2 regions of the Kurthia sp. YJT4 genome follow, and region 2 is predicted to be linked to the other one. Evidence: a T-box and tRNA genes for the amino acid it is inferred to sense, from the RefSeq annotation. Region 2 holds a T-box; the other holds one or more tRNA genes.
The links. A T-box is a leader RNA that pairs with one kind of tRNA and senses whether it is charged. The one in region 2 lies ahead of leuS (leucine--tRNA ligase), so its partner is inferred to be a tRNA-Leu.
Positions count from the first base shown of each region.

Region 1: it has a tRNA-Leu gene. The T-box ahead of leuS (leucine--tRNA ligase) is inferred to sense a tRNA for this amino acid. The anticodon was not compared.

Region 1 is NZ_CP126689.1:1,256,395-1,271,904, forward strand. Features, by position in the region: gene QN089_RS06095 (M20/M25/M40 family metallo-hydrolase) at 1-1,588, shown strand, start outside; gene QN089_RS06100 (dienelactone hydrolase family protein) at 1,656-2,225, shown strand; tRNA gene QN089_RS06105 (tRNA-Leu) at 2,336-2,421, shown strand; tRNA gene QN089_RS06110 (tRNA-Gly) at 2,441-2,515, shown strand; tRNA gene QN089_RS06115 (tRNA-Ser) at 2,520-2,612, shown strand; tRNA gene QN089_RS06120 (tRNA-Phe) at 2,617-2,689, shown strand; gene QN089_RS06125 (glycerol-3-phosphate dehydrogenase/oxidase) at 3,189-4,820, shown strand; gene QN089_RS06130 (glycerol-3-phosphate responsive antiterminator) at 4,844-5,428, shown strand; gene QN089_RS06135 (MIP/aquaporin family protein) at 5,521-6,354, shown strand; gene glpK (glycerol kinase GlpK) at 6,367-7,860, shown strand; gene QN089_RS06145 (aldehyde dehydrogenase family protein) at 8,088-9,410, shown strand; gene QN089_RS06150 (hypothetical protein) at 9,607-10,095, shown strand; gene QN089_RS06155 (hypothetical protein) at 10,314-10,658, opposite strand; gene QN089_RS06160 (DUF1284 domain-containing protein) at 10,798-11,211, shown strand; gene QN089_RS06165 (hypothetical protein) at 11,362-11,586, shown strand; gene QN089_RS06170 (alpha/beta hydrolase) at 11,698-12,720, shown strand; gene QN089_RS06175 (EamA family transporter) at 12,827-13,735, opposite strand; gene QN089_RS06180 (nucleoside 2-deoxyribosyltransferase) at 13,788-14,273, opposite strand; gene QN089_RS06185 (hypothetical protein) at 14,393-14,662, opposite strand; gene QN089_RS06190 (DUF6501 family protein) at 14,964-15,161, shown strand; gene QN089_RS06195 (AAA family ATPase) at 15,237-15,510, shown strand, end outside.
Region 2 is NZ_CP126689.1:2,196,146-2,211,655, reverse strand. Features, by position in the region: gene QN089_RS10900 (gamma carbonic anhydrase) at 1-364, opposite strand, end outside; gene QN089_RS10895 (alpha/beta hydrolase) at 483-1,283, shown strand; gene QN089_RS10890 (alanine/glycine:cation symporter family protein) at 1,582-3,018, shown strand; gene QN089_RS10885 (MerR family transcriptional regulator) at 3,141-3,758, shown strand; gene QN089_RS10880 (TetR/AcrR family transcriptional regulator) at 3,922-4,533, shown strand; gene QN089_RS10875 (substrate-binding periplasmic protein) at 4,552-5,358, shown strand; gene QN089_RS10870 (amino acid ABC transporter permease) at 5,376-6,017, shown strand; gene QN089_RS10865 (amino acid ABC transporter ATP-binding protein) at 6,028-6,777, shown strand; gene QN089_RS10860 (OsmC family protein) at 6,789-7,211, shown strand; gene mnmM (tRNA 5-(aminomethyl)-2-thiouridylate-methyltransferase MnmM) at 7,258-7,833, opposite strand; gene mnmL (tRNA modification radical SAM protein MnmL/YtqA) at 7,824-8,792, opposite strand; gene QN089_RS10845 (MDR family MFS transporter) at 8,979-10,151, shown strand; T-box leader at 10,205-10,410, shown strand; gene leuS (leucine--tRNA ligase) at 10,478-12,895, shown strand; gene QN089_RS10835 ((deoxy)nucleoside triphosphate pyrophosphohydrolase) at 12,957-13,358, shown strand; gene QN089_RS10830 (DEAD/DEAH box helicase) at 13,355-15,510, shown strand, end outside.

The DNA.
Region 1 (15,510 bases), 940 kb from region 2:
GCGCGCGTTATTATGTGAGGTGGTAAGCTTTGGGAGTGAGACATTTACAGAAGGTGAGCGTTTATTTTCGCGTAAACTAAAAGAAAAATTAGAAACATTAGCTTATTTTCAAACGAATCCGTCGCAATTGCAACTTGTCGATGTCGATTACGGACGCCAAGTCGTATCTGCTTTTTACCATGCACCACATTGTCGAGATACGGTTGTACTCATCAGTCATTTTGATACGGTCCAAACAGAAGAATACGGTGAAATTCGTCACTTAGCGACACAACCAGAAGAGCTGACAGCACTTTTAGAAAAACAGCCACATTATGTCAATGAAGTGGCACAGAAAGATTTACAAAAGGGCGAGTATCTATTTGGACGTGGTGTTATGGATATGAAAATGGGGCTATGTTTACACATGCAGTTAATCGAAAAAGCAATTGAGGAGCAGTGGCCGATTAATTTACTACTTATTACAGTACCTGATGAAGAAGTAAACTCAGCAGGTATGCGAAAAGCAGTGGAACATATTGCAGCTTTACGTGATAAACATGATTTACACATCGAGTTATTTTTAAATAGTGAGCCATCTTTTTCACAAGGTCCAGAAGATGTCAAAGAATATATTTATTCAGGTACAATTGGAAAAATTATGCCCGCAGCTTTATTTTACGGAAAAGAAACGCATGTCGGTGAACCATTAAAAGGCATTACAGCACCGTTTATGAGTGCCTTCTTAACAGCTGAGATGGAATTTAATGATCGCTTCGAAGAGACGGTTTACGGCGAGACAACACCACTCCCTGTATCACTTCAGCTAAAAGACTTAAAAGAGCAGTATTCAACTCAAACACCGTACCGAGCAGCAGCGCTTTATAACGTCTTTTTAATGAAGCGCAGTGCAAGTGAGATTTTTGACATTTTTGAACAAGTAACAATAGAAGCGATGGACAAATGTAATGCACAATACGAAAAAATTTGTGCGAAAAAGAATGTAAAGCCTGTTGGCACGATTCGTACGATTCGCTTTAGTGAATTGAAAAAGTATGCCCTTGAAAAATTAGGTGAAGTGAAAGTGTCAGAGTTAGAAGAGGGAATTTATACGAATGATGTATGGGATGACCGAACAAAATCATTAAAGATTGCGGATGAACTGATGATTCATTGTAAAGAATTAGCACCAGCGACGGTTATTTTATTTGCGCCACCTTATTATCCACCAGCGAATTCGTCAGAGCATCCGTTTATGAAACAAGCTGTATCATACTTATTAGATGCAGCAAAACCATATGATATTCCACTCGAACAAATTCATTACTTTAATGGTATTTGTGACTTGAGTTATTGTCAGTATGTTTTAGATGATGGTTGGCAAAGCTATGAAGAAAATACACCAGTATGGGGCAAGACATATGAAATTCCTTTCGAACAAATTGCGACATTCGATGCACCTGTTTTAAATGTAGGGCCTTTTGGAAAAGATGCACATCAAATTTCAGAACGTCTGCATACGAAGAGTGCATTTGAAGAAATGCCTGAATTAATTCAAGGGTTGATTCAGCAAATGATTGTGTGGAAACAACAAAACGAAGCTGTATAAGTAATGTTGAAAGAGGCTGGATTGTCAGTCTCTTTTTCGTTTATATTAAACAAGTGGGGAGATTTAGATGAATCATCAAACTTGTGTTATTATATTACATGAAATTTATGGTGTGAACAATCATATGGCGTATTATCGTCAAGTATTTGAACAACAAATGAATGTCTACATACCAAACTTATTAAATAGAACAACAGTTTTTATGTACAATGAGGAAGAAAAAGCCTATGAATATTTTATGGAAGCAGTCGGTTTTGAAAAAGCAAAGAAGATGGTTGAGGAGTTAATAGATGCACTGGCAAAACAATATGACTTTATTCAATTAGTCGGTTTTAGTGTCGGTGCAACAGTCGCATGGTTATGTAGTGAACATCCTGCTGTACAGAAAGTATTATGCTTTTACGGTTCACGTATTCGCTCCTATACGAATGTCATACCAAAAGTACCTGTGCAGATGGTCTTTGGAAAGAATGAAAAAGCATTTAGCCCCGAGAATGTAAGAATAGAATTAAATGAGCATCCTCTAGTAACTTTTGAAATAGTAGAAGGTACACATGGCTTTGCGAATCCGTATGATCAAATGGATTGTGAACAGACTACGAAGCGAGTATTACAACAATGGTTTGATTTGAAATAAAGAGTAAGAAAAAATTTCAGATAATAGTTGTCAACGTGTAGTAGTTATGATAATATAATTATTGTCAGTAACAATAAATCACTTAATAATAGCGTGATTTATACATCCATGCCGGGGTGGCGGAACTGGCAGACGCACAGGACTTAAAATCCTGCGATGAGTGATCATCGTACCGGTTCGATTCCGGTCCTCGGCATCTTTTTTATGCTTAATTTGCGGAAGTAGTTCAGTGGTAGAACACCACCTTGCCAAGGTGGGGGTCGCGAGTTCGAACCTCGTCTTCCGCTCCAAAATGGAGATATACCCAAGTCTGGCTGAAGGGATCGGTCTTGAAAACCGACAGGCGGGTCAAACCGCGCGGGGGTTCGAATCCCTCTATCTCCTCCATGAAGGGTCGGTAGCTCAGTTGGTAGAGCATTAGATTGAAGCTCTAAGTGTCGGCGGTTCGATTCCGTCCCGACCCATACTAATCGCGCAAGTAGTTATACTACTTGCGCGATTTTTTATGTTGATTGAGTGGCCCGTTTTCGCCCTCGAATGACCCGTTTTGACGGGTGAATGTCCCGAATCAATGTGCGAGTGACCCAACCACTTCAACGAATGCCCCGTTTTGCCACACGAATGGTCGAATTCACACATTATAGGCAACTCAAGTCCTTTTAGATTACTCAAAAGCCTTGAAGAAAGTATGAAGAGGGAGTAATTTAGTCTTTCAAGCGAGTGGCCCGTTTTCGCCCTCGAATGCCCCGTTTTGCCACACGAATAGTCGAAATCCACCTCACCAAACTAACTTAAGTCCTGAAAGTCTGATTAAAGTACTTGCAAATGGTTTCCAACAGATGTACAATGAAGTCAAGTTAATAATTGGTTTGAGTGAATGAGAGACCTTTAAAGAACACATGCGATAGCTATGTGCTTTTTAAAGGTCTCTTTTTCGCGTCTAAAAATAGGAGGAATTTACGTATGAGAGCAGCATCAGCATTCAATCGTCAACAAACAATCGAGGAATTACAACAAACATCATATGATTTATTAGTAATTGGTGGAGGAATCACAGGTGTCGGTATCGCATTAGATGCTGTTACACGTGGTTTGTCTGTGGCATTAGTTGAAATGCAAGATTTTGCGGCAGGTACGTCTAGTCGCTCAACAAAATTAGTGCATGGTGGCTTACGCTATTTAAAACAATTCGAAATTAAAGAGGTTGCAGAGTTAGGTAAAGAACGTGCAATTGTATATGAGAATGGACCGCACGTAACAACACCAGTTTGGATGTTATTACCATTCCATAAAGGTGGTACATTCGGCAAATTCTCAACAAATATTGGTTTACGTCTATATGACTTTTTAGCAGGCGTTAAAAAATCAGAACGTCGTTATATGTTAAATGCATCGCAAACATTAGCAAAAGAACCACTGGTAAAGAAAGCTGATTTAAAAGGTGGCGGTGTCTATGTAGAGTACCGTACAGATGATGCACGTCTAACAATTGAAGTTGCAAAAACAGCAGTTGAAAAAGGTGCGACATTAATCAATTACACAAAAGCAACAGGCTTTTTATATAATGAGCAAGGCAAAATTAACGGGATTGAAGCACAAGATGTATTAAATAATCAATCTTTCAATATTCGTGCAACTAAAGTAATCAATGCAGCGGGTCCATGGGTGGATGACGTGCGTTCAATCGAAGGTAAAACAACAGGAAAACATCTAATTCTTTCAAAAGGTGTTCACTTAGTATTTGATGAGTCTGTATTCCCATTAAAACAAGCGATTTATTTTGATACACCAGATGGTCGTATGGTATTCGCGATTCCACGTAATGGAAAAACATATGTGGGAACAACAGATACATTCTATAAAGGTGATCCAAAAGATATGGAAATCACAAAAGAAGATCGTAAGTACATTTTAGATGCGATTCACTACATGTTCCCAGATGTGAATATTACAGAGCATCAAATTGAATCAAGTTGGGCAGGGGTTCGACCATTAATCCATGAAGAAGGAAAAGACCCATCTGAAATTTCACGTCATGATGAAGTATGGGAATCTGAAACAGGATTAATTACGATTGCGGGCGGTAAACTAACAGGTTATCGTAAAATGGCAGAAGGCGTGATTAATCGTATTGCGTCAAGCTATAACCGTACACTAGCACCTTGTCAAACGAAGCAATTGAAAATTTCAGGTGGTGATATTGGTGGTTCACAAAATCTTGAAAAATTCATCGATATGAAAGTGGCTGAAGGTGTAAAACATGGCTTAACAGAAAAAGAAGCGCGCCATCTTGCGCATCACTACGGAGCGAATGTGAATCGAGTATTTGCTTACTTAGCAGAAGCACCAAGTAATTTACCAGCAGGATTGTATGCACAATTACAATATGGTTTAGCTTATGAGTTTGTACAACATCCAAATGACTTCTTCATTCGTCGTACAAGTGATTTATTCTTTAATATTCAAGAAGTAATTGAATACAAAGAAGTCATTTTACAATTGATGTCTCAACAATTACAGTGGACAGATAACCAAAAAGCGTTATATACTGAACAATTGGAGTTAGAGATTACACGCGCAACAACAGCCAAATAATTTGCTTGAGAGGAGAGAACGACATGAGTTTTCAAAATCAGCGCATTATTCCAGCTGCCAAAACAATTAGTCAAGTCGATCGTGCTTTTTCAAGTCCATTTGAATATGTTGTATTACTGGAAACGCATATTAGCCAATTACGTCCATTAAAAAGAGAAGCAGAACGTGTAGGAAAGAAGTTAATTATACATGCTGATTTAATTAATGGTTTAAAGACGGATAATTTTGCAGCTGACTTTTTATGTAATGAAATTCAGCCAGATGGTATCATTTCGACACGTTCGAATATGATTATGAAAGCGAAAGAGCGAGGAATTTTAGCAATTCAACGTGTCTTTTTAATTGATACCATTGCACTTGAGAAAAGTTATTCTTTAATTGAGAAGAATGCACCAGATTATATTGAGTTATTACCGGGTATAATTCCAGAGATGATCCAAGAAGTGTATGAACGAACAAAAATTCCTGTTATTACGGGTGGATTGATTCGTCATGCGGAAGAAATCGAACGCGCTTTGGATGCTGGAGCAGTAGCCGTGACAACATCAGATAAAAAACTTTGGCGAAAATTCCAAAATAATATTGACGATTCACGTGATCCTATCTAAAATGAAAAATAAGATAATATTACGTGGTTGAGATTAGGAGTCCGCATCTATAGCTATTTTTAGTAGCTTATTTAGATGTGGACTTTTTCTGTTTGCCATACAAAAAAAACCAAAGGAGTGAGTTTATGTCTACTTTTACAGCAGAATTAGTTGGTACAATGTTATTGATTTTATTCGGGGGTGGTGTAGTAGCAGGTGTCGTATTACACAAATCAAAAGCTTTCGGTGGTGGCTGGATTGTCATTACATTTGCATGGGGGCTTGCAGTAGCGATGGCTGCATATGCAGTAGGAGGAATTAGTGGTGCACACTTGAACCCGGCTCTAACGTTATCGCTTGCAACAATTGGTGATTTTCCGTGGAAAAATGTACCCGCTTACATTTTAGCGCAAATGATTGGTGCATTCATCGGTGCAGTGTTAGTCTATTTCATGTACTTACCACATTGGAAAGGAACAGAAGACAAAGAAGCAAAATTAGCTGTTTTCTCAACAATTCCTGCAATCAAGCATCCATTTTCAAACTTAATTGCGGAAATGATTGGTACATTTGCATTAGTACTTGGTATTCTAGCTTTAGGAACAAATACGATTACAGATGGTATGAGTCCATTCTTAGTGGGTATGTTAATTGTAGTAATTGGTATGGCTTTAGGTGGACCAACAGGTTACGCAATTAACCCAGCTCGTGATTTAGGGCCACGTATTGCACATGCATTACTACCGATTCCAGGAAAGGGTTCATCGAATTGGTCATATGCATGGATTCCAGTTGTTGGACCGATTATCGGCGGTGTATTCGGTGCATTATTCTTCCAAAAAGTATTTGAGGGAGAAAATAATCCGTTATTTTGGGTATTTGCAGTGATTATTATCCTTATTTTTGTAGCTGCTCAAATGACTGTAAAGCATGTAAAAGAAGATTAGGAGGAAATTGATATGACAGAAAAGTATATTTTAGCATTAGACCAAGGTACGACAAGTTCACGTGCCATCTTATTCGATCATGAGGGAGAAATTTTTTATTCACATCAAAAAGAGTTTCCACAGTATTTCCCAGAAGCAGGTTGGGTAGAGCATGATCCAGAGCAAATCTGGTCTTCTATTCTATCGTGTATTGCAACTGTTTTAGCAGATAAACATATAGAGGCTTCACAAATTGCAGGGATTGGTATTACAAACCAACGTGAAACAACTGTTGTTTGGGACCGTCACACAGGTGAACCAATCTATAACGCGATTGTTTGGCAATCACGACAAACAGCAGGTATTTGTGAAGAACTAAAAGGTGAAGGATACGATCAACTTTTCCGTGATAAAACAGGTCTTCTAATTGACGCTTACTTCTCAGGTACAAAAGTAAAATGGATTTTAGATCATGTAGAAGGCGCACGTGAAAAAGCTGAAAACGGTGATTTATTATTCGGTACAATTGATACATGGTTAATTTGGAAATTAACAGACGGCAAAGTACATGTAACAGATTACTCAAATGCTTCACGTACGTTAATGTATAATATTCATGAATTAAAATGGGATGAGGAGTTACTCGATATTTTAGGTGTCCCAGCATCTATGCTACCAGAAGTTAAACCATCGTCTGAAGTGTATGGTGTAACAGATGCAGCGAAATTCTTCGGTAGTGAAGTGCCAATCGCTGGTGCAGCTGGTGACCAGCAATCTGCTCTATTCGGTCAAACTTGTTTTGAACAAGGTATGGTAAAAAACACATACGGAACAGGTTGTTTCATGTTGATGAATACAGGTGAAAAAGCAGTCAAGTCAAATAATGGTTTATTAACAACGATTGCATGGGGCATTGATGGTAAAATTCACTATGCCCTTGAAGGAAGTATTTTCGTAGCAGGTTCTGCGATTCAATGGTTGCGCGATGGTTTACGTATGTTCCGTAATTCATCTGATTCAGAACAGTATGCAAAGCGTGTTGACTCAACAGAAGGCGTTTATGTTGTTCCAGCATTCGTTGGTTTAGGAACGCCTTATTGGGATTCAGATGTACGTGGTTCAGTATTTGGCTTAACGCGTGGTACGACAAAAGAACATTTCATTCGTGCAACGCTTGAATCGCTTTGCTATCAAACAAATGACGTATTAAGTGCAATGGAAGAAGATTCAGGTATTCCATTTAAAACATTACGTGTAGACGGTGGTGCGGTGGCGAATGACTTCTTAATGCAATTCCAAGCAGATCTATTAGATGTTCCAGTAGACCGTCCAGTTGTAAAAGAAACAACAGCATTAGGTGCAGCATATTTAGCTGGTTTAGCAGTTGGTTTCTGGTCTTCAATGGATGAAGTAGCGGCACATTGGAAGTTAGAGCATAAATTTACACCAGAGATGGAACAATCACGTCGTGAAGAATTATATACAGGATGGAAAAAAGCAGTAAAAGCAGCACAAGCTTTTAAATAATTTAAAAATCGGAATCGCGCGATGGTGTGGTTCCGATTTTTTGTTGCGTACGCTTTTTAAAATATAAAAAGTATATTTGCAGAGAGAAATTAAGTCTGAAAACAGAATAAGTAGTAAGGTTCTTTATCATTAAAATAAAAAATGTATAATTTTCTACTTATTGTTTGCTTTTCTCTCTTTCATTCGATTATGATAGTTTCAAGATTTGATTAAGGGAGGCTATTTAGATGACGAAAATTGAGACAAATGCAGTTCGAGAACTTTTTAATGCACAAGAAGAAAACCAGTGGAAGGTGCGTCAGACAACTGCAAAAGAGCGAATTGCACAGTTGAATGCGCTAAAAGATGCATTGATTGCGCGTACACCAGAAATTATTGAAGCGGCACAAAAAGATTTCGCACGTCCAGAAGCAGAAGAGAACAGTCAAATTCAAGCCGTTGTAGAAGTTATTCAATATACAACAGCGCACTTAGAAGAATGGATGAAACCAGAAGTTGTACCGAGTGGCGAAGATGCAGAAGTACGTATTGTATATGAACCAAAAGGTGTTATATGTATTATGGGGACGTGGAATTCACCGTTATCAACTTGTATTCACCCATTAGTGGAAGCGCTTGCATCTGGGAACTGTGTTGTGCTCAAACCATCTGAATTGTCTCCACATTATGCAGATATTATTCGCGTTATCATCGAAGATGTATTCAAGGCAAATTATGTAGCTGTTGTGACGGGTGATGCGACAGTAGCGAATGAATTATTACAAATTCCATTTAACCACTTTTTCTTCACAGGAAGTCCGCGCGTCGGTAAGCTTGTAATGGAAGGCGCTGCCAAGCATTTAGCAAGTGTTACACTTGAGCTAGGAGGCAAGTCACCAGTCATTTTAGATCGCGGATATGATATGCAGCGAGCAGCGCAACAACTCGTATTCGGTAAAATTCTAATGGGCGGTCAACTCTGCATTTCACCTGATTATATTTTTGTTCATGAAGATGACGTGACGAATTTTGTCGTAAATTATGAAGGAGTCACAAAATATATGCTCTATGATGAATCAGGAAAGATTCGTTATGATGAACGCACAACCATCGTCAATGAATCCCATTATAAGCGTCTAAAATCATTATTTACAGATGCGATTGAAAAGGGAGCTACTGTATTAGCTGGTGGAGATTTTAATGATGAAAAGCGTTTAATTGAACCAACTGTTTTAGGCAATGTAACAGAAGATATGCGCATTTCAGAAGAAGAGGTTTTCGGTCCGATTACATTTATAAAGCCTTATAAAACAGTAGATGAAGTCATTTATTATATTCAAAAACATCCAAAACCACTTGCTATGTATCCATTCAGTAAAAATCGTAACTTCCAAGAAGCTTTATTACAAGGCACATCATCTGGTGGTGTAACAATTAATGGAATCATTATGCATAATGTTCATCCAGGTTTACCATTCGGTGGTGTTAATAATTCAGGAATTGGCAGTTTCCATGGTATTCATGGTTTCAAAGGGTTATCACATGCACGCGCTGTATATCATATTTTATAAATAAAATTTTATCATAAAAATAAAGCGAGAGTATGAACATTACATATGTCATACTCTTTTTTAATGTTGAAAGGGTTTACGCATGAAAAAGCGAATAGTTTATATACATGAATATTTTTTGATTATATAAATAATGGGTTATGGATAAATAAGAGAGGGGTATAAGATTATAAAATAAATATAAAGGGGTGGCAGTGTGAGAAAAGCGTATGTCGGAATCATACTTCTTATAGGCACGCTTCTACTAGGTGCATGTAATGAAACAACAACGTCACACTCTATTCAATACGGAAAAATCATTCAAAATGACGAAGTAGAATTAACACATACATTACGCAACGAGCAAGTATACGAAAAAATTCACGAAATTTTAAAAGAAGCTACAAATGTTGGGATGTCTGAAGATGAGCTCAGTCATTTTTCATCACAATACATTCAATTTAAAAATACACGACAAAATATGCTGATTGCGAATTATTATCTCTGGGAAGACCGAAAAAATCAGCGTTATATTTGTCGCCCTTTTTATGAATCCAAGTATTTATTTTATGAAGTAACGGCTCACAATTATCGAGAACTAAAAAAACAAATAGAGAAAGTGAAAAAGAGTAAAGAGAAATTAGATAAAGATGAAACGGTCACTAAAAAACAACCTGAGCAAACACCTAATTTATTAGGAGATTGAAATAATAAAATGAACTCTCCATTACGTTAAATCGTATGGAAAGTTCGTTTTTTTATTATTTGTGTTTAAAATATAGTCTTTTAGGGGTATATAAAAAACATACCACCTTAGATGTAATAGGTGTAGTAATTTTTAAAGCCAACTCCTCTTGCTTTAAAAATGCTACAGTCTCTTATTACCTCATAACTTATTTTGACCCTTGCTCGTAGGGTCCTTTTTTATGATTTAGACTGCGGATAGAGTGCATCGACTAACACATAGATAATGGCTGTTATAATACTCACGATTAAAATAGGTGAACCGATAAAAGGTAGTGTGCCTGCAATTAAATAAAGTAGCACACGGATCAGAATTTTCACGACTTGATAATCGAAAATAGCAGCGATTCGTTCGATGATATACGATGCAAGCAAGCCATACGTCATTAATAAAATCATAATGAGACAAAAAATAAACCACACACGACTCGGCTCCATTGAATTCCAATAATAAATCTTCGTTGCAATGGTTGATAAAATACTAGTAATAATCGTAATGATTATTCGCTCACGTAAAGAATGCAAGAGCATCAACCTCCCATCTTCTATTATACGATAGAATCCCTTCAGAATCATCACAACTTTATCTTCCATATTGTACTTCGAATCGTAAAAGTGTAAACTTATTTATTGTATCAGTTTACATAAAAGGGGGATGCTTTTCATGATTCATTTAAGAGGACATCATTTACTTTGCTTAGTCGGCTACAGAGGAATGGGTTATTCAGAAGAATATGTAGAAAATATGACACGTATTCATCGACAACTGCGTGCAAGACCGACGACACTTGTTCGATTAGTAAAAGGTATTGATCATCTATGCGAAAAATATCCAAATAGCGGTGAATATCATTGTTTAAACGAAGAGATTTTCAATCAAGACGCTTACATTGCAGAAAAGTTGGGCATTCAAATTGGACAACTCGTACCATGGTTCGAAGTTGAAAGAAGATTGAAAAAGTATATTCAACCGACAGACATTGCAACAATTTGTGAAAATTGTTCTTGGCGTTCCTACGGGGTTTGTGAAGAAGGAATGGAGAGGATTCATAAGGGAATTTCATTATTTGATGTATAAATCATAAGGGAATTAGCACTTGAATTATGGATAAATATTGTAAAACAATAGATTTCGAACTAGTCAAAAGTACTCTATAGAATAAAGTGAGAATATGCGATAATAGAATGCGAACATACGTTCATTTTCATATTATATTGGAGGTTTAGTATGACAACTTTCCTTTTCAAACGCTTAAATCAATTATTTGGACTGAAAAAATATATTGTTGTTGCAGTAGAAAAAGCCAGTGGACAATCAAAACAATTCGTTGTGGTATCACGTAAGCAACACGCAGCAGTTTCAGAAGTGAGTAAACAACTTGATTTACAACAGTACGACGTAACAACTTATACAAAAGTGCAATATGCACATATGTTAAAGTTAAAATATTAAGAAAAAGAGAGATTCAGTTAAGTTGAATCTCTTTTTTTGTTACATATAAAAAAAGAAACAATAATAGATGGTTTTTAGTGAATAGTGTTATGATACAGTGGGGTGAGAGTTATGAAGTGGGTGAAACGCTTTTTAAAATGGTACATAGGTTTAAATATTATACTCATTGTAGGACTAATTGTCGCGACAGAAGTATCACCAAAACCGGGTACGGCGATGATTCGCTATGTTTTTAATCGAGAAGTACCGATTAAAGACGTCGGAAATTTTAAGAAAAGTGAAGAGGTAGTAAACGTACAAAAAAATATGCATTATGATTCGAAGTATCCGCGTAATACATTTGATTTATATACACCGAAAGATATGAAAAAGGGCGAGAAGTTACCTGTTTTAATTTGGTTACATGGTGGTGGTTACTTAGCAGGGGATAAGTCACTTGCAAAAGAGTTTGCGACATATGTTGTGACGAAAGAGCGAGTAGCTGTCATTTCAATGAACTATGAGTTAGCGCCTGAATTGCGTTATCCAGGGCAAGTGGAACAAGTGAATGATTTGTACAAAACACTGATTGCTTCACCTGAAAAATGGGCAAATTTAGATTTAACAAAACTTGCATTTGGTGGCGATTCTGCAGGTGCGCAGATTGTAGGGCAGTATGTTGCGATTCAAACGAATCCAACGTATGCAAAAGAGATGAACATGAAACAACTTGTACCGAAAGAACATTTAAAAGCTTTCATTTCTTATTGTGGTCCACTCGATTTGCAGCAAATGAAGGATTTACCGAAAAAAGAGGTACTAATGAAATTCTTTGCACGAACCGTTGCATGGGATTTAATTGGCGATAAAAATTGGAAAGATAGCCCGGTTGTGACACAAGCTTCATTGACTGAGCATGTGACATCTGACTTCCCACCAAGTTATGTAACCGATGTAAACGGTTTTTCTTTCTTACCGCAAGGGCAAGCGTTTGTAAAAGAGTTAGTGGAGCAAGATGTCCCTGTTCAGTCGTTATTTTATGCGAATGAAGAACAGCCGATTTATCATGAATATCAATTTAGCTATGATACAAAAGAGGCGCAGCGCTGTTTAGCAGAAACACTTGCATTTTTAAAAGTAACTTTAAAAGATTAAGAAAGAATAGAGACATAAGTGTATGAACACAAAAAACGGAATCACGCTATCGAGCGGTTCCGTTTTTTTTGAACTCTAAAAAGAGAAGTGAATAGCCTCTTTCATTTTATAATTCATCTGCATAGCCGAGTAAGACGATACCGACTAAGATAATGCTGATGACAAAATATTGACGCGTTGATAATTTTTCTTTTAAGAAAATGCGCGATAAGATAATAGAGAAAATACAGAATGACGAAATCAGTGGAGCAGCACCAATTGCATAAGCAGCAATAGCATAGACATAGAAGAATTGGCCAGCTGTTTCGAGTAATGCCGCAATTGTTCGATCTCCTTGTTTGAAGATGTTGACAACTTCATTTTTTACAGCTGCTAAGTAAGCCCAGTAAATAACTGCTACGATGAAGAATGTATATTCATAGGCGATTAACGCTGCATCTTCTGATAATAGTTTCGTCTTGTCTAAGACAACACCATCTGCAAATGTTCCTAAGCCATCTAGTACAGCATAAAGAAGTGGGAATAGTAAGGCAAAGAAACCAAACTTATATTTCTTCTCGATGACAACGCCAGATTGATGGCGAATTAAATCATCTTGTTGTTTTTCAAGTACAGCAATCCAAATAACACCGATACAAATAATCGAAATACTTACATAGTGTAACCAGTTATTATCACTTGGATAGAAAATAGATAGTAAAATGACGGTAATTGCACCTGAAGAATTTTGAAGTGGTGCGACAATTGATAATTCCAAATAACGTAAACCAACATATCCAAACACCATCGAAGAAATATAAAGTGCAGAAACAGGTAAATACGTAATCATATCATCAAGATTCAATGATAAACCTTTAACGAGCATATAGATGGTTGCATGCGCACCCATGACAAGACCAACCATGATTGTAATTTTAGCATGGCTATTGCGGTCGGCAGGATCTGACCCTTTTTTGTAGAACAAGTTGGCTGCGCCCCAACAAGCCCATGTTAACATTGCATATAAAAACCACATAAATAAAAAAGACTCCTCTATCTTAATAAAATAAACGAATGCATGAGGAAAGTTACGACATGAATTGTTTTTTTAGTTCGACTGTTAATTCATCAATTGTTGTACAAACACAGCCATTTTGCTTAATTAAGCCAACAACGAATAAGTTGCGATAGACGAATTGATTTTCAACAGCGTCTGTTCGTAGTGCTTCAATTTTCTTCATGTTGTCGCGCCCTTGTTGTCTTGAATCTGTAAATACAGCGAAAATAGGACGATTTAACATCGAAAAAGCACCGATTTCTGCTGCAACACCACTGTCGATTTCAACACCGTCGATGACTGCTATTAAAAAGTCACTCATTTTTAATGCTTCAATATCTGCGTATGCAATCTGCTCACTATTTGCAAATGCTGTTTTATCATTAATTGCATCATTTTCTTGTGGTACGTATAAGTCGACGTTTGGTAACGTGTGACGAACTGCTTTTGCAATCATTTCGTTCACTAAACGATCACCTAAACTAAATAATCCATTCGCTAAATAACCTTTCAACATCTTGCATAACCTCCGTTCTGTTCTATTGTATGTTATTGTGTAATAAAAAAACAAGCATCTATGCAAATTTTGAATTGAAAGAAAAAGAGAGACGCCAAAAAAGAAGTCTCTCTGTTTTACTATTTGCAATTTAATAAAATCAAACCTTTATCTTGTGTGTGTAATTGGGCGTGAATCGTCGCTGTTTTTAATTTGCTCATCACTTCAGGCGATACGCCAATTTCATAACCTTCTACTTCGATAATATGATCCGTATCAATTAGCGTATCAATATCTGCTCCAATCGTAAAATCACCCGACTGATAAATACCATAAAAACGTAATTTTAAGGTTTCTTCATTTGCGATGGCTTTTTGAATAAATGCTTTTCCTGCCTCTGTCAATTTCAACGATAAGTCACATTCCTTTCAAAGAAAAATTATTTTACACTCTTTTTCCACTGAAAAGATAGTAATAAACCTTATTTGCGTGTCAGCCATTCTGAAAAAATGAAAAATAGAATGATGAATGAAAAAGCGATAATGAAGAACCAAGTTGGAACACTACCGAACATTAATAACATATTGAACCTCCAAAACCATTGTTTTATCTAGCATAGCATGAAATGAAAAGGGCGTAAAAAAATTAACACATTTCTCTAAAAATGAGTTAGAATAAGAGAGTAAATGCGAGTAGAGAGGTTGTTTGAACATGATACATTTAAATTGGAAAGATGCACCAACAATTAAAACGGTCAAATGCGAACATACAAATGCAAAAAAATATTTAGTATCGAATATGCTAACAGTAGGTAAAGAGTATGAAGTGAAAAATGAAACAGACGAGTTTTATTTTGTAGTTGATAACTCAGGCCACGTCGGTGGTTACTACAAAGAATATTTCGCATAATTGAGCGATTTACAGAAAACAGCTCCTCCGTCTCATCGGGGGAGTTTTTCTTTTTTAGAATAGGGGGAAGCGACGATGCACGAACTGATTGAACAAGAAATTGTAAAGCGTACGAAAGACCATGAAAATAATGAGTGGCAATCACTTATTCCAGAAGGTGGTTATAAATCACCGGATGCTTATTTATACGAAGATATTCTATTAAGTGTCGTACTGAAAAAAGCGATTTTACTAAAGGGTCCTTCTGGTTCAGGGAAGACGAAATTAGCAGAATCGATTGCGGCATTATTTGAACAACCGATGCATAGTATTAACTGTTCGGTTGATTTAGATGCGGAAAGTTTACTTG
Region 2 (15,510 bases):
GTGTTACAAGACTACCAGCACCGATAAAAGCACCTTCGCCGATTTCAGCACCATCTAAAACAATCGAAGCCATACCAATCAAAGCCCCTTTTTTAATATGACAGCTGTGAAGTGTTACTTGATGTCCAATTGAAGCTTCGTCTTCAATAATTAATGGATGAGCTGGACTTTGGTGTAAACAGCATAAATCTTGAATATTTACCTTTTTTCCAATGATTGTAGGTGACACATCACCACGAATCACAGTATTATAAAAAATAGATGAACCTTCTCCAATTGTCACATCACCTGTAATAACAACATTATCACCGATGAAAGCAGTCGGATCAATTTTTGGTTCTTTTCCCTTGTATGGGTATAACATATTCATCCCTCTTTCCTTTGAACTGTAACATAATCGTATCAAACATCATGGATTTATGGAACGAAAAAGTAGAGGAATGCGTTACAATAAGAATGAGTACTATGAAGGAGAGAAGTTTATGTGGAAATGGGAAGCAGACGGACATGCAAAAGCAGTTATTGTAATCGTACATAGTGCGTATGAACATCATAGAAGATACGCATGGTTAATTGAAAAATTTCGTGTAGCAGGTTTTCATGTGATCACAGGGGACTTACCTGGGCATGGTGAAGAAAGTAAAGTGAAATCCGCCCATGATGAATATTTAAAACAATATGAAAAATATATAAAGTTAATGATTTATGAAGCGACACAATATAACTTACCATTATTTATTTTAGGGCATGGTCTTGGGGCAACATTAGCGATGTATGCAGTAGGTGAATTTAAATATGAGATTGCAGGAGCCATCTTGACATCACCTTGGCTACATTTACAGCATCAACCATCAAAATTCGCTGCAGCCTTAAAAGGAGTGAGTAAGATTGCAGGGAGCTTTAAAATGCATCATGAGATGAATACGAAGCTTTTATCACGTAGTTATGAGTTTTATACAGAAATGGGGCGAGACCCTTATTACAACTCTAATGTAACCATTCGTTGGTACCATGATGTTCAACAATTTATGAAAGCCATTTATCAATTAGAAAATCATTTTAAAGACATACCTGTCTTAATGATGAATGGAAAGAGCGATAAAATTATTGATACTCAATACAATCGTCAATGGTTGGAGAAACAGAAATTATCTGAGTATGCTTACAAAGAGTGGGCGAACTGTTATCATGATTTGTTCCAAGAACCAGAACGTGATTTGATTTATCAATATACAGAAGATTTTATTTTGAACAGACTACGAACAATAGGGTATATCGTTTAAAAAGGAATTATGTCACGTTTTATAAGTGGCATGATTCCTTTTCTTTTTTCTGTAGTTTACTCTAGAAATACAAAAATATTAAATATATAAAAAACATATAAAATAAAGGTTTAAAAATGACTTAATTGTATTCTCTGAAAGTACAATTAGAGGAAAAATGTATGAGTGAGCGAAAAAATGTAGAACTATCTCTTTAAAAAGACATAATACTTTTATATAATAGAACAATATAGTAATTGACAAAAACGTACGTTTAATATGTTTTATATTTAAAATGTTCGTATTTAGGGGGATTTACATGGAAGCAATCATTAATACCATCTATGAACTACTCTGGGGTCCGTGGATGATTTACGGTATTCTCATCGTGGGACTTATATTTACTGTGAGAACTAGGGGAGTACAAGTTCGATTCTTAAAAGATATGTTCGGTCAAATTTTCACAGGCAAAAAATCAGATGCAGGTGTTTCATCATTCCAAGCGATGACAATGGCGTTATCAGGTCGAATAGGGACGGGGAATATTGCAGGGACAGCAACAGCGATTGCTTTCGGTGGACCTGGTGCAATCTTCTGGATGTGGGCAATTGCTTTCATTGGTTCAGCCACAGCTTACGTTGAGTCGACACTTGCGCAAATTTATAAAGAAGAGAAAAACGGTGTTTATCGTGGTGGCCCTGCTTTTTACATACATAAGTTCACAGGTAAACGTTGGCTAGGTATGATTTTTGCCATTGCAGCATTAATCGCTATGTCATTTTTACAACCAACCGTTCAAGCAAATGCGATTGCTGATGCGATGTACAATGCATTTGAGTTACCAAAATGGGTTTCTGGTTTAGTAGTTTGTGTAATTTTAGGTGCAATCATTATTGGCGGTGTAAAACGAATCGCAACTGCTGCTTCAATTATTGTTCCTTTCATGGCGATTGCATATATTTTAGTGGCCGCAATCATCATTGCAATGAATATTTCAGAAGTGCCATACATCTTCGCTTTAATTTTCAAAAGTGCTTTTGGTGCTGAGCAAATGTTTAGTGGTATGGTAGGGGCTGCCATTGCTTGGGGTGTAAAGCGTGGTATTTATGCGAATGAAGCTGGTCAAGGTACAGGACCACATTCAGCAGCAGCAGCAGAAGTATCACACCCTGTAAAACAAGGTTTAGTACAAGCTGCTTCAGTTTACTTGGATACATTCTTAGTTTGTACAGCAACAGCCTTTATGATTTTGTTCACAGGTATGTACAATGTACAAGAAGATGATGGCAAGGGAACATTTATTGTAGAACATCTACCTGGTGTAGAAGCAGGAACAGCCTTCACACAACATGCTGTAGATGCAGCATTCCCAATTGCAGGTTTTGGTACAATCTTCGTAGCTTTTGCTCTATTCTTCTTTGCCTTTACAACAACGATGGCTTACTACTATATTGCTGAAACGAATGTGGCGTATTTATTTGATGGTAAAAAACAAAAAATCGGTGTGCGCGTTGTACAGATTGTTATTCTTTTAGCTACTTATTTTGGCGCTGTACGACCAGCAGCGGCAGCTTGGGTGCTTGGAGATATTGGTTTAGGGATTATGGTATGGGTGAACGTCATTGCGATACTATTTATGGCAAAACCAGCCGTTCTTGCTTTGAAAGATTATGAACAACAAAAACGTATGGGGCTAGATCCTGTATTTGACCCACGAAAAGTTGGGATTAAAAATGCGACATTTTGGGAGAAATAAATAATGAGCGAGGGACGATTTACGTAATCGTCTCTCTTTTTTTATTGTGTAATCATAGTATTTTAATATAATTTTTGAGAGAATAGAGATAGTTTTGTAAAGAAAGAAGGAATTTGATTATTATGGAAAAAATGTTCGGTACTGCCGAGTTCGCTATACAAGTTGGCGTAACGAAATCTTCACTCAAGCATTATATTTCGATATTAGAAAATAGTGGTTACCATGTAAAGCGAGATCACCGAAATTATCGTTTATTTACGGAAGAAGATGTACATGTTTTTCAAAATTATAAACAGTTGCATCAAGAAAAAGGCATGACATTAAAAGAAGCAGCAGCTGTTATTATTGGCGATGATACGATTGTGCAAGATGCAGAGATGTTACCAGCTAAACGAGAGTATCATACACAAGTTGTTGAAAAATACGATGATTTATCAAAAACAATGGAATTACTGGCAGATCATATTCAAGGTATTGAAGCGCAAAATGCACAATTGCTACAACTTATACAAATGCAACATCAACAAAATGAATGGTTAAAAGAAGAAATGAGTATGATGAAGCATCAATTAGAAGAGCCAAAAGTGGATTATAAACGCCAGTTGGACCGCGTTGAATCACAAAATAGTGCAATCATGTCAGTGTTAAATAAATTAACCGTTCAAAAATTGAAAGAAGAAGTACAAGAGGTTGAACCAGAGCCGACTGGCTTTATGAAAGGTTTATTTAAAAGAAAATGAAAAAATAATCCACGAGATTCCTTTAAAATCTCGTGGGTTATTTTGATTACATTGAAATCTTATTAAATTTATCGGAATAAATAGTTGCAATTCGAGATAATATAAACTATAGTATTTCCATAGGAATTAATTGACTGATGAATCAGTTAAGGGATTGGTGATGATGACAAAGCGGATTACGAGAGAAGAAAGAAAGCAGCAATTGATTGAGATTGCATTAGAACAATTCGCAACAGTGGGTTATACGAAGACGAAAATCTCAGATATTGTTGCATTAGCGGGTGTGTCACAAGGTACGTTCTATTGGCACTTTAAAAGTAAAGAAGAAATCGCGCTCTATATTTTAGAAAGAGGAAATCAGCAAATATTACAAATGATTTCACTCGGCTTTCAAAATGCACGCGTTCCAGTAGAGCAGTCGGTGAATTCATCTACTCGATTATTTGAAGCACTGTTTCACTTTGCAGAAGAAAATCGCTTTTTTACAATGTTACTTTTTAAAGGCTTATCATCAGAAGAATTATTACAAAAACAAATTGTGCGCATTAAAAAGAATATGGAAGAAGCATTTGTGCATAACATTCAACAGGCACAAAAATTCCATATGGTAGCAGAACATAAAAATCCAAAAGTATTAGCGGTTTTTATTATGAGTTTAATTGAGGGTGTACTAAGTCGTTGGGTGGATCATGAAGCAGCATTTCAAGAGTTAACGTTAGAGGAACTCGTTCAACAGACGGTTCACTTTGAGTTTTTTGGCATTTTTGGTGTTTAAAAAAGGGAGGAATTATAGATGAAAAAATTAGGTTGGTTAGCATCACTTGTAGCAGCATCTGCATTAGTACTAGGAGCTTGTGGATCAAAAGACGATACGAGTAAAGAGGATGTATCGAAAAAAGAAGAATTAACAGTAGGGATTATGGGGACATATGCACCTTATAACTACTTAGATAAAGATAAGCAATATACAGGTTTTGATGTTGATATTGCAAAAGAAGTTGCAAAACGTTTAGATAAAAAAGCGAAGTTTGTCGCACAAGATTTTTCAGGATTGATTCCGGGTTTACAAAAAGGGAAGTTTGATATGTTAGTAAGCCAAGTAACGATTACAGATGATCGTAAAAAACAAGTTGATTTTACAGAGCCATATATTACAAATGAAGTAAAAGCTATCGTAAAAGATGATAATACAACGATTAAATCAGCAGAAGACTTCAAAGGGAAAACAATTGGTGTAGGTTTAGGTACAAACGATGAAGCATATCTTCGTAATGACTTAATGAAAAAAGTAGGCGAATTCAAAATTAATACGTATGACGATGTTATCACAACATTAAAAGATTTAAATGTTGGACGTATTGATGCAACGATTAATAACGTATTTGCTTTAAAACCGATTGTTGAAGAAAATGGCTATAAAATTAAAGCTGTTGGTGGAGCTTTAAAATCAGATAAAGCTGGTATCGCAGTGAAAAAAGGTCAAACAGAGCTAGTGGATCAATTAAATAAAGCGTTAAATGATATGGAGAAAGACGGAACATACACAAAAATCTATAAAAAATGGTTTAACGAAGAACCACCAGCAGAATATACAAAATAGCAAGGTAGGGACTAAATATGGAGCTCGTACTAGATAATTGGCGTTTCCTTTTACAAGGTGCCTACTATACATTATTGATTACCGTTGTTTCAATGTTTTTTGGGTTAATTTTAGGTTTAATCATTGCCATCATGCGTGTAAAAGGCAATACATTTTTACGTAATATTGCACGATTCTATGTCTCGATTATTCGAGGTACTCCACCGCTTGTTCAAATTTTCATTGTTTATTATGGATTGAGTGATTATGGTATTGAATTACCATCCATTGTAGCAGCTTGTATCGCGTTAAGTATTAATATTGCAGCGTATATCGCAGAAGCTTTCCGAGGTGCTTTACAGTCTGTACCAAAAGGACAATTAGAGGCAGCTGTTGCATCAGGTATGACAGAAGGACAGGCGATGAAGCGAATCATTATTCCGCAAGCAGTTCGCTACGCTATTCCACCAATTGGGAATACATTCGTCGGTATGTTAAAAGAAACATCGCTTGTATCAGCAATTGCTGTAACGGAATTAATGCGCGCGGCTCAGTTATTAGTCGCGCAATATTATGTATATATGCCGTTTTACATTATGATTGCTTTAATGTATTGGGCGATGAGTGTGTTCTTCACATTCATTTTAAACCGAGTTGAAAAACGTTTATCCGTTTATTAGGAGTGTCCATATGATTACAGTAGAACATTTATCAAAAAAATTTGATGAACTAGAAGTATTACATGATTTATCGATTACAATTCCAGCACATCAAGTAGTTGCAGTAATTGGGCCTTCAGGTTCTGGGAAAAGTACATTTTTACGCTGTTTGAATGGTCTAGAAATTTTAACAGAAGGTAAAATTACAGTCGGTCAACATACGATTGAAGCCAATATGAATAAAAAAGAGTTAAAGCAAATGATTTATGGGATTCGTCAAGAGACGGGAATGGTATTTCAACAGTTCAACTTATATCCGCATAAGACGGTCATCGAAAATGTGATGGAATCTTTAATTGTTGTAAAAAAATTAAAAAAAGAAGAAGCACAAGTACGTGCAGAGCGTTTACTCGACAAAGTCGGGTTACTTGAGAAATTAGATAACTATCCTTCGCAATTATCGGGTGGTCAACAACAACGAGTTGCGATTGCGCGTGCACTTGCGATGGAACCACAATTGATGTTATTTGATGAACCTACGTCAGCGCTAGATCCTGAATTAGTAGGCGATGTACTACGTGTTATGAAGAATCTTGCTGAAGACGGTATGACGATGGTGATTGTGACGCATGAGATGAATTTCGCGCGTGATGTTGCCGATCGTATCGTCTTTATGGCAGATGGTCGAATTGTAGAAGATTCACAAGACCCGAAAGCGTTCTTTACGAAACCAACAACAGAACGTGCACAACAATTTATTCGTAAAGTAAACGAATTTTAGGAGGAATAGAAATGAGAATTCAAGCAACTTGGCAAGGTGGACGTGCTTTTGAAGCAAAAGGCGATTCAGGATTTCCGATGTTAATGGATGCCACTGAAAAATATGGTGGCGATTCATCTGCACCAACACCAACAGAGATGTTATTGAGTGCTTTAGCAGGATGTATTGGTATTGATGTGACGATGATTTTAAAACCACATTTAGACCAAATTACAAAATTAGATATTACAGTAGATGGTGAACGTAAAGAGGAAATGCCAACTGCCTTTACAAAAGCACATATTACGTTCACAGTTGATGGTGATATTACAGCTAAAAAAGTATGGCGTGCGATTAAATTAGGTGAAGAAAAATATTGTGCTGTTTCCGCTTCATTAAAAGCAGAAATTACACATTCACTTATTTTAAATGGTGAACAAGTTGAAGAAGTATAAATAAGATAGAAGGAGGCATCACTCAATTGAGTGAATGCCTCCTTTTTCATTTAGGGGATTCTTTTACTTTTTCAAGTGCGATAACGAATGGTGGGTCATTTTGTTGATTGATGAATTCATAGCGCAGTACATGGACTTGTTTTTGAGGGAGAGAAGCGGCGTAATCGAGTACGCGGTCACGTTCTTCTTTACCACCTTCATGTCCATAGTAAATGACTAAGACAATCATACCGCCTACAACGAGTTGTTGAAGCAATGATTCAAGTGCTGCCACCGTCGTAGAAGGTTTTGTAATCACATCATGTGCTGCACCGGGTAAATAACCAAGATTAAAAACAGCTGCTTTAATCGGTTTAGATACATAGTTGGCTACTTGTTCATGTCCATCAAGAATGACTTCACATCTTGCTTGTACACCAGCTTCCGCAAGACGACTCATTGTCGCATCAACAGCTTGTTGTTGTACATCAAATGCATAGACGCGACCTGTATCGCCAACAAGTTCAGCTAAGAATAATGTATCATGTCCATTACCAGCAGTGGCATCGACAACTGTATCACCGATTTCGATTGTATCTCTTAATAGAGTTTTAGCATATTGTAAAACACGTTCTAATCGCATGAAGACGTCATCTCCGCAGGTACATAGTGCTTACCTTGCCAACTATCACGTTTTGCAAGTTCTGCATCAATACCGTTTAATACTTCCCATTTATTCACTGACCACATTGGTCCAATCATTAAATCAATCGGTCCATCACCTGTAATACGCTGTACGACCATGCTTGGCGGAATGACTTCTAATTGGTCTGCAACAAGTTGCGTATAGGCATCTTGATCCATTAATTCCAATTGGCCTTTTTCGTATTGTTTGACAAGTGGCGTTCCTTTTAATAAATGAAGTAAATGAATTTTAATGCCTTGTACATCGAGTTTGGCTACTTCACGTGCTGTTTCCATCATCATATCGTAGTCTTCAAGAGGGAGACCGTTAATGATATGGGTGCAAATACGAATACCATGTTTACGCAGTTTATTAACACCTTCAACGTATGTTTGATAGTCATGCGCGCGATTAATTAAATTCGCTGTTTTTTCATGTACTGTTTGTAAACCTAATTCTACCCATAAATAAGTACGTTGGTTCAACTCGGCTAAATATTCAACAACATCATCTGGTAAACAGTCTGGACGCGTTGCGATACTTAGACCGACAACACCCTCACATGCAAGCGCTGCTTCAAATTTTTCTTTTAATACAGGAAGTGGTGCATGTGTATTCGTATAGGCTTGGAAGTAGGCCATCGTTTTGCCACCCTTCCACTTATGCTCCATCTTCTCTTTGATTTTAGCAAATTGTACGTCGATTGGATCTACACGATCGCCTGCAAAGTCACCTGAACCAGCAGCTGAACAGAATGTACAACCGCCGAATGCTACAGTACCATCTCGGTTTGGACAATCGAACCCAGCATCAAGTGCTACTTTGAATACTTTTGAACCGAATTCATTGCGTAAGTAACGATTCCATGTATAATATCTCTTTCCATCTGAAGGGAAAGGAAATTGATTTTCTGTCATTGTTTCTGTCATCTCCTCTAACGATTTATTTTAACATGAAATGCTTTCGATATGCTAAAAAGTGTTTGTTAAAATATTTTTCGGAAATCGGAATATTTGGGGTTGTATCGAGGTGATTTCTCCTTTAATATTACGAGATAGATATCATCTCATTTTGAGATTATAGGAGGGGGTTTATGCATGAAAATGCCAAAAACAGTTTGGCTTTTAGTGATCGGAATGCTTGTAAATACGACAGGTAACTCTTTTTTATGGCCAATGAATACAATTTATCTGCATGACCACCTCGGTCAGAGTTTAACAGTAGCAGGACTTGTATTAATGTTAAATGCAGCAGCTGGCGTAGTAGGGAATCTACTCGGCGGCTATTTATTTGATAAAATAGGCGGTTATAAAACGATTTTATTTGGTATTATTTTGACGATTGTGGGTCTCGCACTTTTAACGATTTGGCATGGATGGCCGCAATATGTATGGCTACTTGCGCTTATCGGTTTTAGCGGCGGGATTGTGTTTCCGAGTATGTTCGCGCTTGTTGGTGTTGCGTGGCCAGAAGGTGGCCGAAAAGGATTCAATGCCATTTACTTAGCACAAAATCTTGGAGTAGCAGTGGGTCCTGTATTAGCAGGTGTTGTAGCTTCGTATAGTTTTGATTATTTATTTGTTGCTAATTTAATTATGTATATTCTTTTCTTAGGCATTGCATTCAAGTTCAAAAAAATCCAAACAGAAGATGCGTATGGTCCAACAGCAGCATTACCTAAAGGTGAGTTGAAAAATCGTGCACCACTCATTGCGCTATGTATTTTAGGTGTCGGCTTCTTACTTGGATGGCTTGTGTACTCACAATGGGTATCAACGATTTCAACTTATACACAAGATCTCGGTTTATCGTTAAAACAATATAGTGCACTTTGGGCTGTGAATGGCTTCCTAATCGTTCTTGGTCAGCCACTAATTGCGCCAATTGTACGCAAATTAGAAGGACGTTATAAAGCACAAATCTTATTTGGTTTATCCATTTTCATCGTGTCGTTTGTTGTATTAATTTTTGCAAAAACATTCACAATGTTTATTGTCGCAATGGTCATTCTAACATTCGGTGAAATGTTCATCTGGCCAGTCGTTCCAACATTGGCAAGTGTGCTCGCACCAAAGGGGAAAGATGGTTTCTTCCAAGGATTGATTAATGGTTTTGCGACATTCGGGCGTATGCTAGGACCGGTTGTAGGTGGTGTACTTGCGCAAGCTTATGGCATGCAAGTGACGTTTATCGTATTAATCGGTATTCTATTCCTTGCGGCAATTCCATTCTTCTTCTACGATTTGCCACTTAAAAGGAAGAAAGTAACGAGTTAAAGAAATGGACTTGTTATTTTAAGGCTTTTCAGATAAAATAAAGGCATTATACTAATAGGACGAAGATCAGGAGTAGTAGATAACGGAAGTTTTTAGAGAGTTAGCGGTTGGTGGGAGCTAATAACGGATGGAATCGAACTTGCCTTGGGAGTCTGCATAGGAATGATTGACCTACGCCGTTAATCCGCGATAAGGATTCAAGTTGAGTGTTTTCACTAATTTGGGTGGTACCGCGGGAATTATATGTCTCGTCCCTTTTTCAAGGGACGGGACTTTTTATTTTCCGTCATTGGTGAATGCGTTCTTATATTAAAGGAGGAAAAAACATGAGCTTTAATCATCAAGAGATTGAGAAGAAGTGGCAAAAGTATTGGGATGAACACCAATCTTTTAAAACAGTCAATGACGATTCAAAACCAAAATTTTATGCACTTGATATGTTCCCATATCCATCAGGAGCAGGTCTACACGTAGGACACCCTGAAGGTTATACAGCGACAGATATTTTATCTCGCTTCAAACGTATGCAAGGTTACAACGTACTTCACCCAATGGGATGGGATGCGTTCGGTTTACCAGCAGAGCAATATGCACTGGATACTGGGAATGACCCTGCTGAATTTACAGCGCAAAACATTGCAACGTTCAAACGCCAAATCCAAGAGCTTGGCTTTAGTTATGATTGGGATCGCGAAATTAATACAACAGACCCTTCATACTACAAGTGGACACAATGGATTTTCATCCAATTATACAAAAAGGGATTAGCTTACATTGATGAAGTAGCTGTAAACTGGTGCCCAGCACTTGGAACAGTTCTTGCAAATGAAGAAGTCATCGATGGTAAATCAGAGCGTGGTGGACATCCAGTAGAACGTCGTCCGATGAAACAATGGATGCTGAAAATCACTGCTTATGCAGACCGTCTAATTGACGATTTAGAAGATGTGGATTGGCCTGAAAATATTAAAGATATGCAACGCCACTGGATTGGTCGTTCTGAAGGTGCGGAAGTAGACTTTAAAATTAAAGGAACAGATAAGCAATTCCGCGTATTCACAACACGTCCAGATACATTATTCGGTGCAACTTACACAGTTTTAGCACCAGAACATGAATTTGTAAAAGACATCACAACACCAGAACAAAAAGAAGCAGTACAAGCTTACTTAGATCAAGTGAAGATGAAGTCAGATCTTGAACGTACAGACCTTGCAAAAGAAAAAACAGGTGTGTTCACAGGTGCTTATGCAATCAACCCAATTAACGGTCAAGAAGTGCCAATTTGGATTGCAGATTATGTACTTGCTTCATACGGTACAGGTGCAATCATGGCTGTTCCAGCACATGATGAGCGTGACTACGAGTTTGCGAAACAATTCGACTTACCAATCATCCCTGTATTAGAAGGCGGCAACATTGAAGAAGCGGCATTCACAGAAGATGGTCCACACATTAATTCAGGCTTCTTAAATGGACTTGATAAAGAAGAAGGCATTCAAAAAGCCATCGCTTGGTTGGAAGAAAATAAAGTGGGTGAGAAGAAAGTAACGTATCGTTTACGTGACTGGTTATTCTCTCGTCAACGTTACTGGGGTGAACCGATTCCAATTATCCATTGGGAAGATGGTTCAATTACAACAGTTCCAGAAGATCAACTACCACTTGAATTACCAAAGACAAAAGATATTCACCCATCAGGTACAGGTGAATCACCACTTGCGAATATCGCAGAGTGGGTAAATGTTGTAGACCCTGAAACAGGTATGAAAGGTCGTCGTGAAACGAACACAATGCCACAATGGGCAGGTTCATCATGGTACTTCTTACGTTATATCGATCCACACAATACAGAAGCAATCGCAGACCCAGAGCTATTAAAACGCTGGTTACCAGTTGATATCTATATTGGCGGACAAGAACACGCAGTACTTCACTTACTATATGCTCGTTTCTGGCATAAAGTGTTATACGATCTAGGCGTTGTTCCAACGAAAGAGCCATTCCAAAAATTATTCAACCAAGGGATGATTCTTGGTGAAGGTAACGAAAAAATGTCGAAATCAAAAGGGAATGTTGTAAACCCTGATGATATTATCGAATCACATGGTGCAGATACACTTCGTTTATACGAAATGTTCATGGGACCACTTGAAGCATCGATTCCATGGTCTACAAATGGACTTGACGGAGCACGTCGCTTCTTAGATCGCGTATGGCGCTTATTCATTAATGAGGAGACAGGTGCATTAGCAGATAAGATTCAAGATTCGAACGACACAACACTTGAAAAAGTGTACAACCAAACAGTTCAAAAAGTAACAGATAACAATGAAAACATCCGTTTCAATACATCAATCTCACAAATGATGGTATTCATCAACGAATGTTACAAAGCAGAAGTTGTACCAACAGCTTATGCAGAAGGCTTCGTAAAAATGTTATCACCGATCGCACCACACCTTGCAGAAGAATTATGGGCGAAACTAGGTCACACAGAATCAATCACATATGCTGAATGGCCAACATATGATGAAACAAAACTAGTAGACGACGAAGTAGAAATCGTTGTTCAAATTAACGGTAAAGTACGTGCGAAACTACTTGTAGCAAAAGACGCTTCACGCGAAGACCTTGAAAAAGCTGCACTTGAAAATGAAAACGTACAAGAACACATCGACGGTAAAGAAATTAAAAAATTAATTGCTGTACCAGGTAAGTTAGTTAATATTGTAGCGAAATAATAGTGTAAAACGGCAAATATTCTCATGATATTTGCCGTTTTATTTATAGGGGGCGTAAATAATGAAAAAGCATGTACATGTAGTAGGGGCCGTTATGGTAAACGATGAAGGAAAGATTTTTTGCGCACAACGTAGTAAAAAAATGTCTCTACCTGAATTATGGGAATTTCCGGGTGGTAAAATTGAAGATGGAGAAACAAAACAGCAAGCATTAATAAGAGAGATTCAAGAAGAATTAATGTGTGAGATTGAAGTGTATGAACAAATTGAAGATACCACATATGAATATGAGACATTTATTGTTCGTTTAGAGACATTTAAAGCAAAAATTTTAAAAGGAGAACTGGTTCTTCAAGAACATCAGGCGAGCAAATGGTTGGCTGTAGAAGAATTAGGTGAATTAAACTGGGCAGCAGCAGATATACCAGCAGTAAAGAAGATTCAAGAGGAGTTTGTTAGATGAGTGAAGTTAGTCAAAATTATTTACAGAAATCGATTGAGCGAGGGTTTATTGATTCGAACATTGTAGCGCCGCTTACATATCGACCACAATTATTATTAAATAATGAACAAGAGCAAGTGTTGCCGACTTTACTGCAAGAGTTAAAAACGTGTAAGGAGTTTTTTATTTCAGTCGCTTTTATTACAGAGAGTGGTTTAGCGATGTTAAAAACAGTGTTATATGAATTATCCCTTCGAAACATTAAAGGGCGTATTCTTACTTCCACGTATTTAAATTTTAATAACCCGAAAGTTTTTAAAGAGTTATTAAAGCTGAAAAATGTAGAAGTGCGTTTAACTGATATCGATGGTTTTCATGCAAAAGGCTATTATTTCAAACATGAAAACTTCGAAACGTTTATTGTAGGAAGTTCGAATTTAACAGCGAATGCATTAAAAAAGAATTATGAATGGAATATTAAATTGACTACATTAGAACATGGTGAGTTAATCAATAATTTCCATGATCAATTTGAACATCTTTGGACTAAATCATATCCACTAACGACGGAATGGATTCAACAATATGAACAGCTTTATACCCCGCCAAATACGAATCAAGTTGTTTTAGAAGTACCTATGAATGTTTTAGAAAATCCTTTAAGTCGCACACTTGAAATTAAACCAAACAAAATGCAAGAAAAGGCGTTGGCTCAAATTGCAGGACTTAGAAATCAGGGGGCTGAAAAAGCATTAGTTATTTCAGCAACTGGGACAGGTAAAACTTACTTATCTGCATTTGATGTACGAGCTTTTCGTCCGAAGAAGTTTTTATTCATTGTGCATCGTGAACAAATTTTAAAGAAGGCAATGCAAGACTACCAACAAATTATTGGTGGCGATTTAGACGAATATGGTTTATTAACAGGGAATTCAAAGGATATCCATGCGAAATACTTATTTGCGACAATACAAACGATCTCTAAACAAGAGATTTTAAATGCTTTCGATCCAACAGAATTTGATTACATTTTAATTGATGAAGTGCATAAAGCAGGTGCATCGTCTTACTTAAAAGTTATTAACTACTTTAAGCCTTCTTTCTTATTAGGTATGACTGCTACACCAGAACGCACAGATGATTTTAATATTTATGAAGTATTTGATTATAATGTGGCGTATGAAATTCGACTACAAGAAGCTTTAGAAGAAGATATGTTATGTCCATTCCATTATTTTGGTATTACAGATTTTGAAGTAGAAGGAGAAGAAATTCAGAGTACGAAGGAATTTCAGTACTTAGATCAAGAAAAACGAGTGGATCATGTATTAGAGCGTGTCTCTTATTATGGGCATTCGGGTGAAAAATTAAAGGGTCTTGTCTTTTGTGCGAATAAAAAAGAGGCGCACACATTAGCCACACTTTTTACACAAAGAAATCATCCTTCCGTTGCTTTAACAGGAGAAGATTCTCAGGAAGTACGTGAGGAAACGATTCGTAAATTAGAAAAAGGAGAAATTGATTATATTTTCACTGTTGATATTTTCAATGAAGGTATTGATATACCAGTAGTGAATCAAATCATTATGCTACGCCAAACACAATCAAGTATTGTATTTATTCAACAACTTGGTAGAGGTTTGCGTAAACATCCTCAAAAAGAGTTTGTCACCATCATTGACTTTATCGGGAATTATGAGAATAACTATTTAATTCCAGTTGCACTTTCAGGTGATCAAACGTTAAATAAGGATACAATTCGTCGTAAGACAGTCGATATGTCATTCATTAAAGGGATTTCAACCGTTAATTTTGAAGAAATTGCAAAGCAAAGAATATTTGATTCGATTACGAATACAAATTTATCCACACAAAAGAACTTAAAAGAAAAATATGAACAGTTAAAAAATCGATTAGGGCATATTCCGAGTTTAGTTGATTTTATGGAAAATAATTCGATTGATCCGTATGTACTGATTGGTACAAATAAAACGTACTATCAATTCTTGCAAAAAATGAAAGAGGATATCCCAAATTTATCAGAATATGAAGTACAAGTTTTGTATATGATTGGTGAAGAATTAATGAATGGTAAAAGAGTTCATGAATTATTATTATTAAATGAACTATTGCAGTGCTCAACGCTTTCAAAGCAAGAATTTATTCATTTATT